DNA from 3 places in the Bradyrhizobium sp. 23AC genome. Region 1 is predicted to be linked to each of the others. Evidence: predicted binding sites of a transcription regulator. Region 1 holds the regulator's gene; each other region holds the start of a gene.
The links. Region 1 encodes LexA, which represses DNA repair genes until DNA is damaged. Its sites were predicted from a motif close to TGTTCNNNNTGTGTTCNG; they were not measured.

Region 1 (5,314 bases):
TGGCCACCCTCCTGCCGATCGGTCTCGCTCTCTGGATCATGCCACGCCAGGCCTGAGCCCGCTTTTCGTACCGGGCCGGAAGCGGCAGGATAAATCGTGCCGGCTCCGCAATTTTGCCTCTGCTCCCGCGCTCGGTTAGAAGACTGTCGGAACATTTCGTCCGAACGTGCCGAGCAGGAGTTTCGCCGTGGCCTTGATGCCGGTTTCCGACGCCCTTGCTGCGGTGCTGGCGGGTGCAGCGCCGCTGCCTGCAGAGACGGTTTCGCTCGACGAAGCCTACCATCGCGTGCTCGCCCATGACGTCGCTGCGCGGCGCACCCAACCGCCCCAGGCGATGTCGGCGATGGACGGCTATGCCGTGCGCGCGGCCGACGCGGCGACAATCGATTCAGGGCTGACGATGATCGGTGAGGTCGCAGCGGGCCGTCCGTTCACGGGAAAGGTCGGCGCCGGCGAAGCGGTGCGGATCTTCACCGGCGGCGTCGTTCCCGACGGCGCCGACGCGGTCGTGATCCAGGAGGACACGATCGCCGAAGGCAAGCAAATAACGATCAAGGAAGCCGCGATCGTGGGTCGGCACATCCGCCCCGCCGGGGTCGATTTCCGCGAGGGCGACGTCCTCCTGCGCAAGGGAACCCGTCTGACGGAGCGCGATCTCGCCCTCGCCGCCGGAATGAATCACCCGCAACTCGCCGTCTGCCGCCGTCCGAAGGTCGCGATTCTCGCCACCGGCGATGAACTGGTGATGCCGGGCTCAACGCCCGGGCACGGCCAGATCGTCTATTCCAACGGCTATGCCCTGCACGCGCTCGCCCGCAGCGAGGGCGCCGAGACCATCGACCTCGGCGTTGCCGCCGATACGCTGGAGGCCACCACCGCCGGCATCCGCCGCGCGCGCGAAAGCGGCGCCGACATCCTGGTCACGACCGGGGGCGCATCGGTCGGCGACCACGATCTGGTCCAGCAGGCGCTCAAGGACGAAGGCATCGCGATGGCGTTCTGGAAGATCGCGATGCGGCCCGGCAAGCCGATGATGCACGGACGCTTAGGGACGATGGGCGTCATCGGCCTGCCCGGCAATCCCGTGTCGTCCTATGTCTGCGCCTTCCTGTTCATGGTGCCGCTGATTCGCGCGCTGTCGGGCCGTTCGGTGATTCATCACCATCGCGAGCGCGCCGTGCTGGGCCGCGATCTCGGCGTCAACGACCAGCGCGAGGATTATCTGCGCGCGCGCCTGGAGCTGCGCGACGACGGCACGCTCGTCGCCCTTCCCGTCAGCCATCAAGACTCCTCTCTGCTTGCGAATCTTGCTGCAGCACAGGTACTTCTCGTGCGCCCACCGTTCGCGCCGAAGGCCGAGGCCGGCAGCCCTTGCGAGGTGCTGCGGCTCCCCGTCTGACCTGCGCGGCCACACGCATTCCGCGCGCTTCGTTCTGTTCACGCAAAATTAAGCAGTTGCGGAACATGTATCGAACATATAGTGTCCGTTCATGATTTGTTTCGAGGATGTAGCGGCTTATCGCTGAATTCATCGTCTCGGAATCGAACGACATCAACCGGGGGACTTTGGTCGAGATGTTAACGCGCAAACAATACGAGCTTCTGCGGTTCATCAGCGAACGCTTGAAGGAAAGCGGCGTGCCGCCGTCCTTCGACGAGATGAAGGATGCACTCGACCTGCGCTCGAAGTCAGGCATCCACCGCCTGATCACCGCGCTCGAAGAGCGCGGCTTCATCCGCCGCCTGCCCAACCGCGCCCGGGCCATCGAAGTGATCAAGCTGCCGGAGCTCCAGGCTGCGGCCGGCAACCGACGCGGCTTCACGCCAAGCGTCATCGAGGGCAATCTCGGCAAGGTGCGTGCGAGCTCCAGCCCGTCCGCGGACGAGGGCGAGCGGCCCGTTGCGGTGCCGGTGATGGGCCGCATCGCAGCCGGCACCCCGATCGAGGCATTGCAGACCCGCAGCCACACCATCAGCGTGCCGCCCGACATGCTCGGCTCCGGCGAGCATTACGCGCTCGAAGTGCGCGGCGATTCCATGGTCGAGGCCGGCATCCTCGACGGCGACATGGCGCTGATCCAGCGCAACGAGAGCGCCGATACCGGCGACATCGTTGTGGCGCTGATCGACGACGAGGAAGCCACGCTCAAGCGCTTCCGCCGCCGCGGCGCCTCGATCGCGCTGGAGCCCGCCAATGCCGCTTATGAGGTGCGCATCCTGCCGCCGAACCGCGTGAAGATTCAGGGCAAGCTGATCGGGCTTTACCGCAAGTACTGATACCGGAAGTACTCATACCGGAAGTACTCATACCGGAAGTACTCAGTGCCGCGCGCGCCTGCGATCGGCATCGCCGATCGGAGATTGGAGCGGATGATGGTCCGCTCCGGCTGGATGGTCTTTCTGGTACTGCACAGATTATCTGGCCCCTCCTCGTCCGCGACATCCCCGGCGGGCCGCGCGAAGCAACATCGCTTCGCGGCCTTTCGAGTTCGAGGGGGACAGCCCAAATGCGCCAGATCGTTTGAGCGCAGCCGCAGCAACGCTGATCGCATCATCATGTCGGCCAGGACACCGCCGTGATCTAGAAAATCCGCAACGACCGCAATGCAGCGCGTACGCAGCCGAGCTGACGATACTAGGACTGGCTGGTTTCGCTGGTCGTTGACGCGCGCCTGCCAAATGCACGGAAGCCGACTTTGTTCCTATCGAATTCGGAAAAGATGGAAAAGATAATGTGATCGGGGCTCGCGGATCCCAGCCGCAGATTTGCCTACAACCAAGCAGACCGTCACGTGCTTCCACTCTGGTAGGGGCCTGCGCCTCCGAAAGAGGTGCGGGTCGCTATCTCTGCATTGAGGAGCACCCGATGTGTGACTACAGCCTGCATGCCGTCGCGACGCGCCCCGCAGAAGTCGGCGAGACGATCGTCACGACAACATTCCGCGGCACCTCGACGCGCGGCTTCGCCTCCGAAGCCGATCTCTCCGTCGCGGTCTGCCTGCTGCCGGGAACGGAGCTCGCCTTCGCCGACAACGTCCGTTACGATAACCGCTGGATCTGGACGCGCACCGTCAACTCCCGCGTCGGCAAGTTCGGCAAGATCGATCCGCACATTCCCGATCGCCATCATGACGCGATCGAATTCCCGGACGGCAAATCCGTGCTGGTGACGCAGCTCGTCGAGGGCCAGCGCGCAACCGTGCTGCAACTGCCGGTGACTCAACCGATCGGCGAGCGCGAGCACAAGCCGAAGATCATCGCCGACAGTCGCCCGACGGTCACGCGACTGCCGATCGGCTGACGCCCTCCGGCCGAGAGGTCGAGGGCCAGGATTGAAATGCCGTCGCCGGCCGAGGCCGGCGAGCCCGGTGGGTTTTTGCTTCTCGAAATTCGAGCGGCGAACCTCGTCGCCGCACGAAGTTTGGGCCGTCCTGCCTGAATTTTGAACCTCCGCTCCGCAGCCAAATGACCGATGCTGTCGTGATTTGAGGCGGCGGACACGCTCGATGAAAACCTTCATTCGCGTCGTTGAACTCTGGGTGCCTGACCGGACGCGCATGCGGCTGGAATTCGGCGGCGGCCTCTACGATGAAGGGCTGTCCGCGTTCAAGGCCGTCAGCGAAGAGCTGCACTTCGGATATGACGAGGGGCTTCCAGGCAAGGCCTGGGCCTGCGGCCATCCCGTCATCCTCACGAAATTCGCCAACTCCTATTTCAAGCGGACCGATCAGGCCGTCGCGGCCGGCCTCACCTGCGGCGTGGCGGTGCCGGTGTTCGCAGGCGAATTCCTGCAAGCGGTGATGGTGCTGTTCTGCGGCGACGACGAGGCGCATGTCGGCGCGATCGAACTCTGGCACAACGATCCTGATCTCTCCTACGAGATGGGCCTCGTCGACGGCTATTACGGCGCAGCTGACATGTTCGAATTCAACTCCCGCCACACCAGATTTCCTCGCGGCTTCGGCCTGCCCGGACGCACCTGGAAGGCGGGCCTGCCGCTGATCATCAGAGACCTGCACGACGCCAAGAGCTTCCTGCGCTGGGAGGACGCAGCCAAGGTCGGGATCAATCTCGGCGTCGGCGTGCCCTACCGAACCGGCACCGACCAGACCTGGGTCCTGACATTCCTCTCCGCGCAGGCAACGCCGATTGCGCGACGCTTCGAGATCTGGGTCCCGAACGAGGCCCGTTCGGCGCTGGTCTTTCGCGCCGGCGATTGCAGCGCGCACACCGACCTTGACGCGCTCTATGCGACCAGATTCATCTCCCGAGGCGAAGGCAGCATCGGCGGCGCCTGGGCCACCGGCATGCCGGCGCTCAACGACGATCTCACCCATGACGGCTCGGTCGCCAGCTCGGACGCCTGCGCAGCGGGGTTGAGCCGGATGGTGGCCCTGCCGGTCATCGGAAACGCAAGGCTCGAAGCCGTGCTGGCCTGGTATCTGTAACCGACCGCGTCAATCGTCAGCCTGCAAGTCGGTCTCCGATGGCGTTGCGTCGCGGCTGCGGGGAGCCGCCCTCGGCACAAGGCTGCCGTCGAAATCACCTTCGCCGGCACCGGCCGGTGACCACGGGCGGTGCGTGCCCCTCGCCCTCACCGCCTGAACCGAAAAGCCGTCGCCACGCTGGGTCAATGCCAGCGCGCCCTGGCGAGCGAGCCGCTGCCGATCCACCACCATCGCCGCACAATCGGGCGGCGCGGGCCGTGACGTCACCACCAGTGCGGCCCGGCTGCAATCGTCCGCCAACGCGTCGATGCGCGAAGCCAGCGCGACCAGCCGTCCGTCCGCGAGCGGCGTCACGCAGCCGGACTCGTCGCACGATATGCCGCTCGCCAGCGCGTTACTGCCGGCATCGCGCGGATCGGCGTCGGCAGACAACCACTCCTTGAGCAGGAAATTGTCCTTGCCCGCCCTGATCAGATGCAAACGCCCGTCTCCGCCCCGCACCGCGACGCTCGCGCCATCCCCGGCAATCAGGATATCGGGCTGCCGCACCGACAGCCCCCAGCCGATGGAAACCAGCAGCACCATGGCACCGCACCAGCGCAAGGGCGTGCGCAACAGGCTCATCACGATGATCCCCAGGCTCGCTGCGATCAGCGGCGCGATGCCAAACGCCGGGATCCGGCCGACCGCGCCCGGCAATGCCGCCACCCAACGCGAGACCGCGACCATCCAGTCGATCCCGATCCCCATCAGCCACCAGAACATGCCGTCGAGCCCGAACGGCGCCGCGAGCAGGCCCAGCAGCCCCGCCGGCATCACCAGCGCCGAGACCACCGGCATCGCGCCGAGATTGGCGAGCACGCCGT
Region 2 (5,314 bases), on a different contig from region 1:
CTGACGGCACGACACGAGGCGGAAGCGCGCATCGAGGGCCTGCAGATCGGCGCCGACGACTACGTCGCGAAACCGTTCGAGCCGCGCGAGCTGGCGCTGCGCATCAACAATATCCTCAAGCGCGCCGCTCCGCCGCCGCAAGCCACGGCGGTGGAAAAGATCGCGTTCGGTCCCTACGTCTATCATCTCGATCGCGGCGAGCTGCGCCAGGGCGAGGAGGTCATCCACCTCACCGACCGCGAGCGCGAGATGCTGCGCATTCTCTCGGAGACGCCGGGCGAGACCGTGCCGCGCAGTGCGCTGACCGGCAACGGCAGCGTCAATGAGCGCGCCGTCGACGTGCAGATCAACCGCCTCAGGCGCAAGATCGAGACCGACCCCGCCAATCCGCTGTTCCTCCAGGCGGTGCGCGGCATCGGCTACCGGCTGGTAGCCTCGCCATAAATCAGTGAAGCGCGACCGATGAGCACGATTGATACCGGCCTGACGCTGCTCCGAAGCGCCGCCGGCCGCGTTTCCGCCGCCAATGGTTGGATGGGCAACGCGTTCAAGGGCTGGATGCCGACCGGCCTCTACGCCCGCGCGCTGCTCATCATGATCGTGCCGATGGTGGTGCTGCAATCGGTCGTCGCCTTCGTGTTCATGGAGCGGCACTGGAACACGGTGACGCGCCGACTGTCGGCCGCCGTGGTGCAGGACATCGCCGCGCTGATCGACGTCTACAAGGGTTATCCGCAAGATAAGGATCGCGACCAGATCCGCCGCATCGCGCAGCAGCGCCTCGGCCTCGTCGTCGATTTCCTGCCCGCCGGCGACATGCCGCCGCCGGGACCAAAGCCGTTCTTCTCGCTGCTCGACCAGACGCTGTCGGTGCAGCTCGGCCGCCAGATCGGACGCTCGTTCTGGATCGACACGGTCGGCCGCTCCAATCTCGTCGAGATCCGCATCCAGCTCGACGACGCCGTGATGCGCGTGTTCGCGCAGCGCAGCGCCGCCTATGCCTCCAACTCGGAGATATTCCTGTTCTGGATGGTCGGCACGTCCTCGATCCTGCTGATCGTCGCAGTGCTGTTCCTGCGCAACCAGATCAAGCCGATCCTGCGTCTTGCCGACGCCGCCGAGAGCTTCGGCAAGGGCCGCGAAGCGCCGAACTTCCGCCCGAGGGGCGCGCGCGAGGTGCGGCGCGCAGCGGTCGCCTTCCTCGAAATGAAGTCGCGCATCGAGCGCACCATGGAGCAGCGCACCGCGATGCTCGCCGGCGTCAGTCACGATCTGCGTACCATCCTGACCCGCTTCAAGCTGGAGCTGGCGCTGATCGGCGACAGCCCCGAGCTCGAGGGCATGCGCAAGGACGTCGACGAAATGTCGATGATGCTGGAAGATTACCTCGCCTTCGCGCGCGGCGATTCCGGTGAGCAGTCGCAGCCGACCGACATGGCGCAGGCGCTCGAGGAGCTGCGCAGCGACGCCGAGCGCCACGGTCATACCGCGACCGTTGCCTTCCACGGCCTGCCCGTGGTGACGGTGAAGCCGGCCTCGTTCAAACGCTGCCTCGCCAATCTCGTCACTAACGCGGCGCGCTACGGCAAGGCCATCGCCATCACCGGCCAGCGCGATCACCGTTATTTGACCGTGACGATCGACGACGACGGCCCGGGCATTCCCGCGCATTTGCGCGAAGAAGTGTTCAAGCCGTTCCTGCGGCTCGACAACGCCCGCAACCAGGATGAAGGCGGCACGGGCCTTGGCCTTGCCATCGCCCGCGACATCGCCCGCTCGCATGGCGGCGACATCACCCTCGGCGACAGTCCGATGGGGGGACTACGGGCGAGCGTCAGGATACCGGTGTAGCCGCCGTAGCCCGGATGGCGCGAAGCGCAATCCGGGATTCTTTCTCGCATTCGACGCAAGGCCCCGGATTTCGCTGTGCTCAATCCGGGCTAGGATCTCGCCCTACTTCGGCAGCAGCGCCTTCAGCTTATCCATGTCGCTCACGTTCATCTTGAAGCCGCCGGGCATCACGATGTCGCCGGGCTTCTGGTCCGGTTTGCAGGCCCCGAGCCATTTGGCTTGCAGCGTCATGGTGGTATCGCGTCCCGCAGCGCCGGCGACGCCGCCTTGTGCGTGCGAGGCGGTCTTCACCGTATAGGCCGAGTTGAAATCGCCCGTGATCTCGGCATGCGAGGTCGTGCTGACGCCGGCGACGCTGCACTCGGAATCGCTGACATAGCCGGTCGCGGTCTTCTTGATCTCCTGCTTGGCGCAAATCTGCTTGGCCATCGGGGAGACGTTGTTGCTCATCTCCTTGTCGACGGTCTCGTCGGTGCAGTGCTGCATGGTCATCTCGGGCACGGGCGAGCCTGATGTGACCAGCTTCATCTCCCAAAGACCGGCCTTGCGCACCGGCAGGTCGTCGGCAAAGGCACCGCCTGCCGAAACCACGAGGCAAAGGGCCGAGCCGAGCAAAGCGAGTTTGCGCGTCATGTGAAAAGGCTCCCGGCTGAGAGAGTGCGGCGTTACGACAGCGCCTCAGTAGAGCGTGCGGATCGGCTGGTCGGCGGCGCCATAAGGCACCCAGCGGCAGGAGAACGAGATGTAACCGCCCTCATAGGCCTGCACCGCCAGGAATTTCACGACTTTGCCATAGCGCGCGCAGTGATCGACCGCGGCCTGCCGGGCATCGACCTGGGTGGCCATCGAATAGGCGATGATGCCGCCGGTGTCGTTGCCCTTGAACGCCGGCACATAGTCGGCGCGCGCCGACTGGCTCGCCGTCATACCCGAGACAACCAGGCTGGCGAGAAGACCCGCGGCCGCAATGATTCGCATTCCCGTCACTCCAATTGGCTGGCGGCCAGTTTACGGTGCCGGGAGGGAAGTGAAAAGAACGGAAGCCCTGCCAACCACGAAGTTGTGGTCAACTCCTGGCGAAGTGTTGCCGCGCTGCACTTGACCTCCACCGGCCTTCGCGGCACCGTCCAACCTTCGCAAGACTTTAGCTGTCCGGATTGACCATGCGCGCCCCCTTCCTGAAATTGCTCCGCTATGCCGCCGTGCTCGGCCTCATGTTCGGAGCGATGTCGCTCGGTGAGGCCAGGGCCGCCAATCCGCTGGAGCTGAACTTCTGGCTGAGCGGACCGCGCTATGACGGCGCCGTCGCCGATTGCGACAGGGCGCTGCCGACCATCGCCACCCAGTTCTGGGAAAAGGAAAGCACGTTCTGGAATTCCTCGTTGAGGATCACCGGCTTCTCCGCCGTTCGCGAGACCGCATTCCGGCCCTGGCAATCCGACAATATTCCGCGCCGCTATTGCACCGGCGAGGCCATGCTCACTGACGGCAAGGTGCGCAAGGTGCACTTCTCGATCATCGAGGATGGCGGCTTCGCCGGCTATGGCAACGGCGTCGAATGGTGCGTGGTCGGGCTCGACCGCAACTGGGCCTACAATCCGGCCTGCCGCGCCGCCAAGCCCTGATCAGGAAGCCCTGATTAGTCGCTCGAGGCGCCGAAAGGCGGCCGCCCCGAATTTTGTTCTTGAAATGTTCCTATCGCCTGCTAGGCTTCCTTGCACAGTCTAGTTGAGGGGCGTCGCCATGTTTCATTCCAGATTGCATTCGTTCTCCCGTCTCGTGATCTCCCTGACCCTTGCCGCCGGACTGGCCTTGCTCGCCGGCAGCGCAAACGCCCAGGACAAGCGGCAGAACGCGCCCGGCGAATTCGACTTCTATGTGCTGTCGCTATCGTGGTCGCCCTCGTTCTGCGAGGAGGCGGCCGAGCGTGGCGGCCGCTCGCAGATCCAGTGCAGCGGTCGGCCCTACGCTTTCGTGGTGCATGGGCTGTGGCCGCAATATGAGAATGGCTTCCCGGAATATTGCCAGCGGCCCGCACCGCGGCTGAACCGCAGCATCGTCTCCTCGATGCTCGATTTGATGCCGGCGCCGGGTCTGATCTTCAACGAATGGGACAAGCACGGCACCTGCTCCGGCCTCGAGGGACGCAGCTATTTCGAGACGATCCGCAAGGCACGCGCTGCGATCAAGATCCCGGCCGAATATCTCGATTTGTCGCAGGCCAAGACGGTGGCGCCGGCGGAGGTCGAGGAAGCCTTCATCAAGGCCAATCCGGGACTGAGCAATGCCGCCGTCTCGGTCACCTGCAACCGGACGCGGCTGTCCGAGGTCCGTATCTGCCTCAGCAAGGACCTGCAATTCCGCGCCTGCGACGAGATCGAGCGCCGCACCTGCCGCCGCGATCAGGTGACGATGCCGCCGATCAGGGGCGGTTAGGATTTGTTCGCCGTCATTCCGGGGCGCGCGGAGCGCTAACTGTGATGCGCAGTTGCGCATCTGAAAATCCATCCAGGATGTTCCGTGGCGAAATGGATTCCGGGCTCGGTGCTACGCACCGCCCCGGAATGACAGCAGTTACTTTCATCGTGCGATGTCGTAACTCTTCGCCATGAATTATCGCCACGCCTTCCACGCCGGCAACTTCGCCGATGTCATCAAGCACATCGTGCTGGCGCGCATCATCACCTATCTGCAGGACAAGCCGGGGGCGTTCCGCGTCATCGACACCCATGCCGGCGCCGGCCTCTACGATCTCGACAGCGACGAGGCGCGCCGGGGCGGCGAATGGCTGACCGGCATCGCGCGGCTGATGCAGGCACGCCTGTCGAACGAGACCCTGGCGCTGGTACAACCCTATCTCGACATCGTCCGCGCCTTCAATCCGAAGGGTGAGCTCAGGGCTTATCCGGGCTCGCCGTTGATTGCGCGCGGCCTGCTCAGGCCGCAAGACCGGCTCGTCGCCTGCGAGCTCGAGCCGAAGGCGCGGAAAGCGCTGATCGCCGTGCTGCGCCGCGACGAACAGGCGCGCGTGGTCGACCTCGACGGCTGGGTGGCGCTGCCGGCCTTCGTGCCGCCGAAGGAGCGGCGCGGCCTCGTGCTGATCGATCCGCCCTTCGAGGCCAAGGACGAGTTCGAGCGGCTGGGCGAAGCATTCTCCACCGCCTTCGCGAAATGGCCGACCGGCATCTATGTCATTTGGTATCCCGCTAAGAACCGGCGCGCCACCGACACATTGGTCCAAACGGTGGCGCGGCTCGCAGCTGCAGCAAAGCCGCCGGGAAATTGTCTGCGCCTCGAGTTCAGCGTCGCGCCTCAGCTCGATGGCGGGGCGCTCGCCTCCACCGGGCTCCTCATCGTCAATCCGCCCTACACGCTGCAGGGCGAGCTCAAGACGGTCCTGCCCGAGCTGGAAATGCCGCTCGGCCAAGGTGGTGCTGCCAGATTCCGATTGGAGGTGCCCAAG
Region 3 (5,314 bases), on a different contig from region 1:
AGCGTGCGATTGGAGCCGGTGTCCATGACTGCAAGTTGTACGACGGACATGTTCGATGAGTCCTCCAGTCAGAGCCGCAACCCGGCTCACGGCGGCATTCCCATTCCAATTCTGCTTAAAGGATGATTCGCGGCCGGCGTCTTGCCTGAGCGTGCACTCAGGCGCAATTCGCGCCTTATTTCTCTATTCCGCTCGAAAAACTGCGGGACATTTTTTCGGACCAGGCTCTAGAGCTTGTAAGCCGTGCGGAATCCACCCCAGTGCCGGCCCTGCACGCGGATCGGAACGTCGATCTCGCGCATCATCACCGTATTCCCATTGCCCATGTCGCGCGCATAGCTCTGCACCAGGTACGAGCGCAGGTTGCGTGCGGCCGCCAACCCCGCCGGATCGTTGAATATCCTGCGGTTGCGACTATTGGCTGTATTCCAGGCCACGTCGCCCGGCCGCTGCGGGTGCGAATAGATCTTGTTGTGCACCGGCAGGAAGCCGTTGCGGTCGACCATGGCGCAGAACGCCAAGCGCTGGTCCTTGGCCAGAAAGACCTCCTGGAATGGCGGCAGCGCGCGGTCGGCCCAGTCGAGATATTTCGTGCGGTATTGCTGCGGATTGGTCCCGGCGATTTCGGCGTAGTCGGTGTCGAACAGGTCGTCGATCCCAACTTCGCCGCGGGCAACGGCCTGCTCGAAGATCTGGGTCAGCGCGTTGCCCGCTTCCATGGCGCGGGTGACGAACTCCGTGTTCTCTTCGTGGATCGACCAGAGCCTGTCCTCGATCTTTTCGCTGAGCTCGGCATTGGGACCGACGAATTGCGCACGGGCTCCGGCCTTGGATTGCTCGACCACGCGCAGGCGGCAGGCGCCGACGGCTTCGAGGGTACCTTCGATGATCGCTTGCGGTGCCAGCCGGCCTGCATCCGCGCCGCCGATCAGCACACCGTCCATCGAGATTTCATAGACCGGCATCACGCCGCGCGCGCTCTCGAACTTGAGATGGCAGGGCAGCCGTTCGGTCTTGCGGCGATCGTCGTGCTCGCTCTGGCGGAGCAGCACGGCGCAGCGCGATTTCAGCTTCTGTGCGAAGGTGGTGACGGCTTTGCCGGCACTGGCGACATTCTCGCCGTGGCTCTCGGCCGCCTTGGTCGCGGCATCGATCTCGGCTGCGCTCTCGCCGACCGAGACGATGAACTCCGAGGCGCTGGCGGCGTTGCCGGAAACTTCGCTGGTGGTGGCGTTCTGTTCGGCGACCGCGCCGTTGACGGTCTCGAAGACCGGGCGGATCGCCTCGATCGCCTGCGAAATGCGGTGCACGGCATCGGCAGAGCCGGCGGCGTCGCGCTGCAGCGCGTCGATCTTCTTCGTAATCTCTTCCGTCGCCCCTTGCGTCTGCACCGCGAGGGCCTTGACCTCGGTGGCGACGACCGCGAAGCCTTTTCCCGCAGCGCCTGCGCGTGCGGCCTCGATCGTCGAGTTGAGCGCGAGCAGCGTCGTCTGCCGCGCGATCTGTGCGATCAGGTTGACGACATTGCCGATGGCGGCGGAGGATTCGCGCAGGCGATCGACATTGGCGCGGGCTTCCTGCGCCGCAGCGCTGGCCTCGTCGGCGAGCTTGCCGGCCTCGCGAACCTGCGCTCCGATCCCCAGCGACGACTGGGTGAACTTGTCGGCGGCATGAGCGAAGGTGGAGGCGGTCGATTGCGCGGCATTGGTCCGGCCGGTCAGGGCGTCGGTGCGGTCGCGAATGGCGGCAAGCGTCGATGCGGTCGCTTCGGCGCCGCCCGCCACCGAATTGGCGGCGCGCTCGAGCTGGCGGATCATCGCGCCAAGCTCGAGTTCCAGCAATTCCAGGATCTCCCGCGCCGAATCACCCTCGGCCGGGGCGGGCTCGGACTGGGCCACCGGCGGCGCGGCCTCTGCGGCTGCCACGGGCGCGGCCATATCCGGCAGACGCTTCCGAAATAGTCCGAATGCCATCAGGTCTCTCTTGTCGGGGGACGGGCGGGGGTTATTTTCGCAGGCTGGAATGAAGTCAGGGTTAACGATGCCTCACCTCTAGGCAGGGGCCTGTACGGTGTTACCTTAAAGTATCCGAGACCCTTTCATTCCGGTGGGTTGGCGGCCTATAAGGCCGCGTTTCCCACCCTCATTGGCGTACGATTCCAAGAGACCCCCGAGAGACCACGCATGGCCGGACATTCCCAATTCAAGAACATCATGCACCGCAAGGGGCGGCAGGATGCCCAGAAGTCGAAGCTGTTCGGCAAGCTGGCGCGGGAAATCACCGTCGCTGCCAAGCTCGGCACGCCCGACCCCAACATGAACCCGCGCCTGCGCGCGGCCATCATCGCGGCGCGTCAGGAGAACATGCCGAAGGACAATATCGAGCGCGCCGTCAAGAAAGCGCTCGGCAATGAGGGCGAGAACTATGACGAGATCCGCTACGAGGGCTATGGCCCCGGCGGCGTCGCCGTCATCGTCGAGGCGCTGACCGACAACCGCAACCGCGCCGCCTCCGACATCCGCTCCTTCTTCACCAAATCGGGCGGCAATCTCGGCGAAACCGGCTCGGTGTCCTTCATGTTCGATCGCACCGGAATCATCGAATACGACCGCAGCGTCGCCGATGACGATGCCGTGCTCGATGCCGCGATCGAGGCCGGCGCCGACGACGTCGTCTCCGGCGAAGCCGGTCACGAGATCTACGCTTCGACCGAAGGCTATCGCGACGTCGCCAAGGCGCTGGAAGCCAAGTTCGGCGAGCCGCGCAAGGCCGCGCTGATCTGGAAGCCGCAGAACACGGTCGCGGTCGACGACGAGACCGGCGAGAAGCTGCTCAAGCTGATGGATCTGCTGAACGAGCACGACGACGTCCAGCACGTCTACGCCAATTTCGAGGTGTCGGACGCGCTGGTCGCGAAGATGGGCGGGTAGAGCCTCACCTCACCCTCCGCTGTCGTCGCCCGGCTTGACCGGGCGACCCAGTATTCCAGAGACAGCAATGGGAATACGGAGAAGCCGCGGCGTACTGGATACCCCGCCTTCGCGGGGTATGACGCCGGAGTCTGTGGTGGGCGGTGCGGCTCACTAACGCCCCCACTTCCCCTGTTACTTCCGTTCTGTTTCTGTTTCCCCCACGGCGGCCAGCCGCTATCACTGGCCCATGACTGCGCTCCCGATTCGTGGCCCCGTTCGCATCATCGGCATCGACCCTGGCCTCCGCCGCACCGGCTGGGGCGTGATCGAGGCTGAGGGCAATCGCCTGATCTACGTCGCCTGCGGTTCGGTGGAACCGCCGGACGATTTGCCGCTGGCGCGCCGGCTGCTCGCGATCCACGAGGGGCTCGCGTCCGTCCTGTCCGACCACAAGCCGATGGAAGCCGCGGTCGAGCAGACCTTCGTCAACAAGGACGGCGTTGCGACACTGAAGCTCGGCCAGGCCCGCGGCGTCGCCATGCTGGCGCCCGCGATGTTCGGTATCTCTGTCGCCGAATACGCGCCGAACCAGGTCAAGAAGACCGTGGTCGGCGCCGGCCATGCCGACAAGCAACAGATCGCGATGATGCTGAAGATATTGCTGCCCAAGGCCGAGCCGCCGTCCGCCGACGCCGCCGACGCGCTCGCCATCGCCATCACCCACGCCCATCACCGCCAGAGCACGGCGCTCAGGCTGAAGGTGGCGGGGTTATGATCGGCAAGCTCAAGGGCCTGATCGATTCCTATGGCGAGGATTTCGTGCTCCTCGACGTCGGCGGCGTCGGCTATCAGGTGCATTGCTCGGCGCGTACACTGCAGCATCTGCCCTCGCCGGGAGAGGCTGCCGTGCTGTCGATCGAGACCTATGTCCGCGAGGACCAAATAAAACTGTTCGGCTTCCGCACCGACCAGGAGCGCGAATGGTTTCGCCTGCTCCAGACCGTGCAGGGCGTCGGTGCCAAGGTCGCGCTCGCCGTGCTCGGCACGCTGGCGCCGGCCGATCTCGCCAATGCCATTGCGCTGCGCGATAAGGCCGCGGTGGCGCGCACGCCCGGGGTCGGCCCTAAGGTCGCCGAGCGAATCGTCACCGAACTGAAGGACAAGGCGCCGGCTTTCGCCAATGTCGATCCGGCTGTGGTGCATCTTGCCGGCGCTGTCGACGATCAGCGCGCACCGCGGCCCGTCGCGGACGCGATCTCCGCGCTGGTCAATCTCGGCTATGGTCAGCCGCAAGCGGCCGCCGCCATTGCATCCGCATCGCGCAGCGCGGGCGAGAACGCCGAGACGGCGCAGCTCATTCGCCTCGGCCTGAAGGAATTGGCGAAGTGAGCGCGGCAATGGTCAGTGTCGTAGGGTGGGCAAAGCGCAGCGTGCCCACCACTCTTAGGGCGATCGGAGAGATATCGTGGGCACGGCGCGAAGAGCGCCTTTGCCCACCCTACGGGGAGTTCGCCAGGTGAGCGATCCCAAGGCCAACCGCATGGTCTCGCCCGAGCGCCGCAGCGACGATGTCGGCGACACCGCGCTGCGTCCGCAATCGCTGTCCGACTTCGTCGGCCAGCAGCAGGCGCGCAAGAACCTCTCGATCTTCATCGAGGCGGCGCGCAAGCGCGGCGAGGCGCTGGATCACGTGCTGTTCGTAGGTCCCCCCGGCCTCGGCAAGACCACGCTGGCGCAGATCGTGGCCAAGGAGCTCGGCGTCGGCTTTCGCGCCACATCAGGGCCGGTGATCGCCAAGGCCGGTGATCTCGCGGCTCTTCTCACCAATCTCGAAGAGCGCGACGTGCTCTTCATCGACGAGATCCATCGTCTGAGTCCGGCGGTGGAAGAGGTGCTCTATCCCGCGATGGAGGACTTTCAGCTCGACCTCATCATCGGCGAGGGCCCGGCTGCGCGCTCGGTGAAGATCGAGCTGTCGAAATTCACCCTCGTCGGCGCCACCACGCGCGCCGGCCTGCTCACCAATCCGTTGCGTGATCGTTTCGGCATTCCGGTCCGGCTCAATTTCTACACGATCGAGGAGCTCGAAAGCATCGTCAGCCGGGGCGCGCGCGTGCTCAATGTCGGCATGAGCGCCGACGGCGCCAACGAGATCGCGCGCCGTGCTCGCGGCACGCCGCGTATCGCCGGCCGCCTGCTCCGCCGCGTGCGCGATTTCGCCTCGGCGGCCGATGCCGACAAGATCGATCGCAAGATCGCGGACCACGCCCTGAGCGCGCTCGAGGTCGATGCCGCGGGCCTCGACGCGATGGACCGTCGCTACCTCACGACCATCGCGATGAACTATGGCGGCGGCCCGGTTGGCGTTGAGACCATGGCCGCCGCGTTGTCCGAGCCGCGCG

Region 2: RAD10_RS05460 (ribonuclease T2 family protein) is a predicted target of LexA. The motif match lies at 3,531-3,548, and genes of this name have one in related genera.
Region 3: ruvC (crossover junction endodeoxyribonuclease RuvC) is a predicted target of LexA. The motif match lies at 3,112-3,129, and genes of this name have one in related genera.

What each region holds. Positions count from the first base shown of each region.
Region 1 is NZ_JAVAYN010000016.1:143,083-148,396, reverse strand. Features, by position in the region: gene RAD10_RS29970 (molybdopterin molybdotransferase MoeA) at 188-1,399, shown strand; gene lexA (transcriptional repressor LexA) at 1,576-2,277, shown strand; gene RAD10_RS29960 (hypothetical protein) at 2,867-3,301, shown strand; gene RAD10_RS29955 (GAF domain-containing protein) at 3,507-4,448, shown strand; gene RAD10_RS29950 (ComEC/Rec2 family competence protein) at 4,458-5,314, opposite strand, start outside.
Region 2 is NZ_JAVAYN010000002.1:77,008-82,321, reverse strand. Features, by position in the region: gene RAD10_RS05485 (response regulator) at 1-444, shown strand, start outside; gene RAD10_RS05480 (ATP-binding protein) at 463-1,851, shown strand; gene RAD10_RS05475 (DUF3617 domain-containing protein) at 1,954-2,484, opposite strand; gene RAD10_RS05470 (hypothetical protein) at 2,530-2,829, opposite strand; gene RAD10_RS05465 (hypothetical protein) at 3,015-3,476, shown strand; gene RAD10_RS05460 (ribonuclease T2 family protein) at 3,595-4,287, shown strand; gene RAD10_RS05455 (23S rRNA (adenine(2030)-N(6))-methyltransferase RlmJ) at 4,460-5,314, shown strand, end outside.
Region 3 is NZ_JAVAYN010000009.1:144,843-150,156, forward strand. Features, by position in the region: gene RAD10_RS22375 (methyl-accepting chemotaxis protein) at 1-50, opposite strand, end outside; gene RAD10_RS22380 (methyl-accepting chemotaxis protein) at 228-1,973, opposite strand; gene RAD10_RS22385 (YebC/PmpR family DNA-binding transcriptional regulator) at 2,184-2,930, shown strand; gene ruvC (crossover junction endodeoxyribonuclease RuvC) at 3,160-3,687, shown strand; gene ruvA (Holliday junction branch migration protein RuvA) at 3,684-4,301, shown strand; gene ruvB (Holliday junction branch migration DNA helicase RuvB) at 4,453-5,314, shown strand, end outside.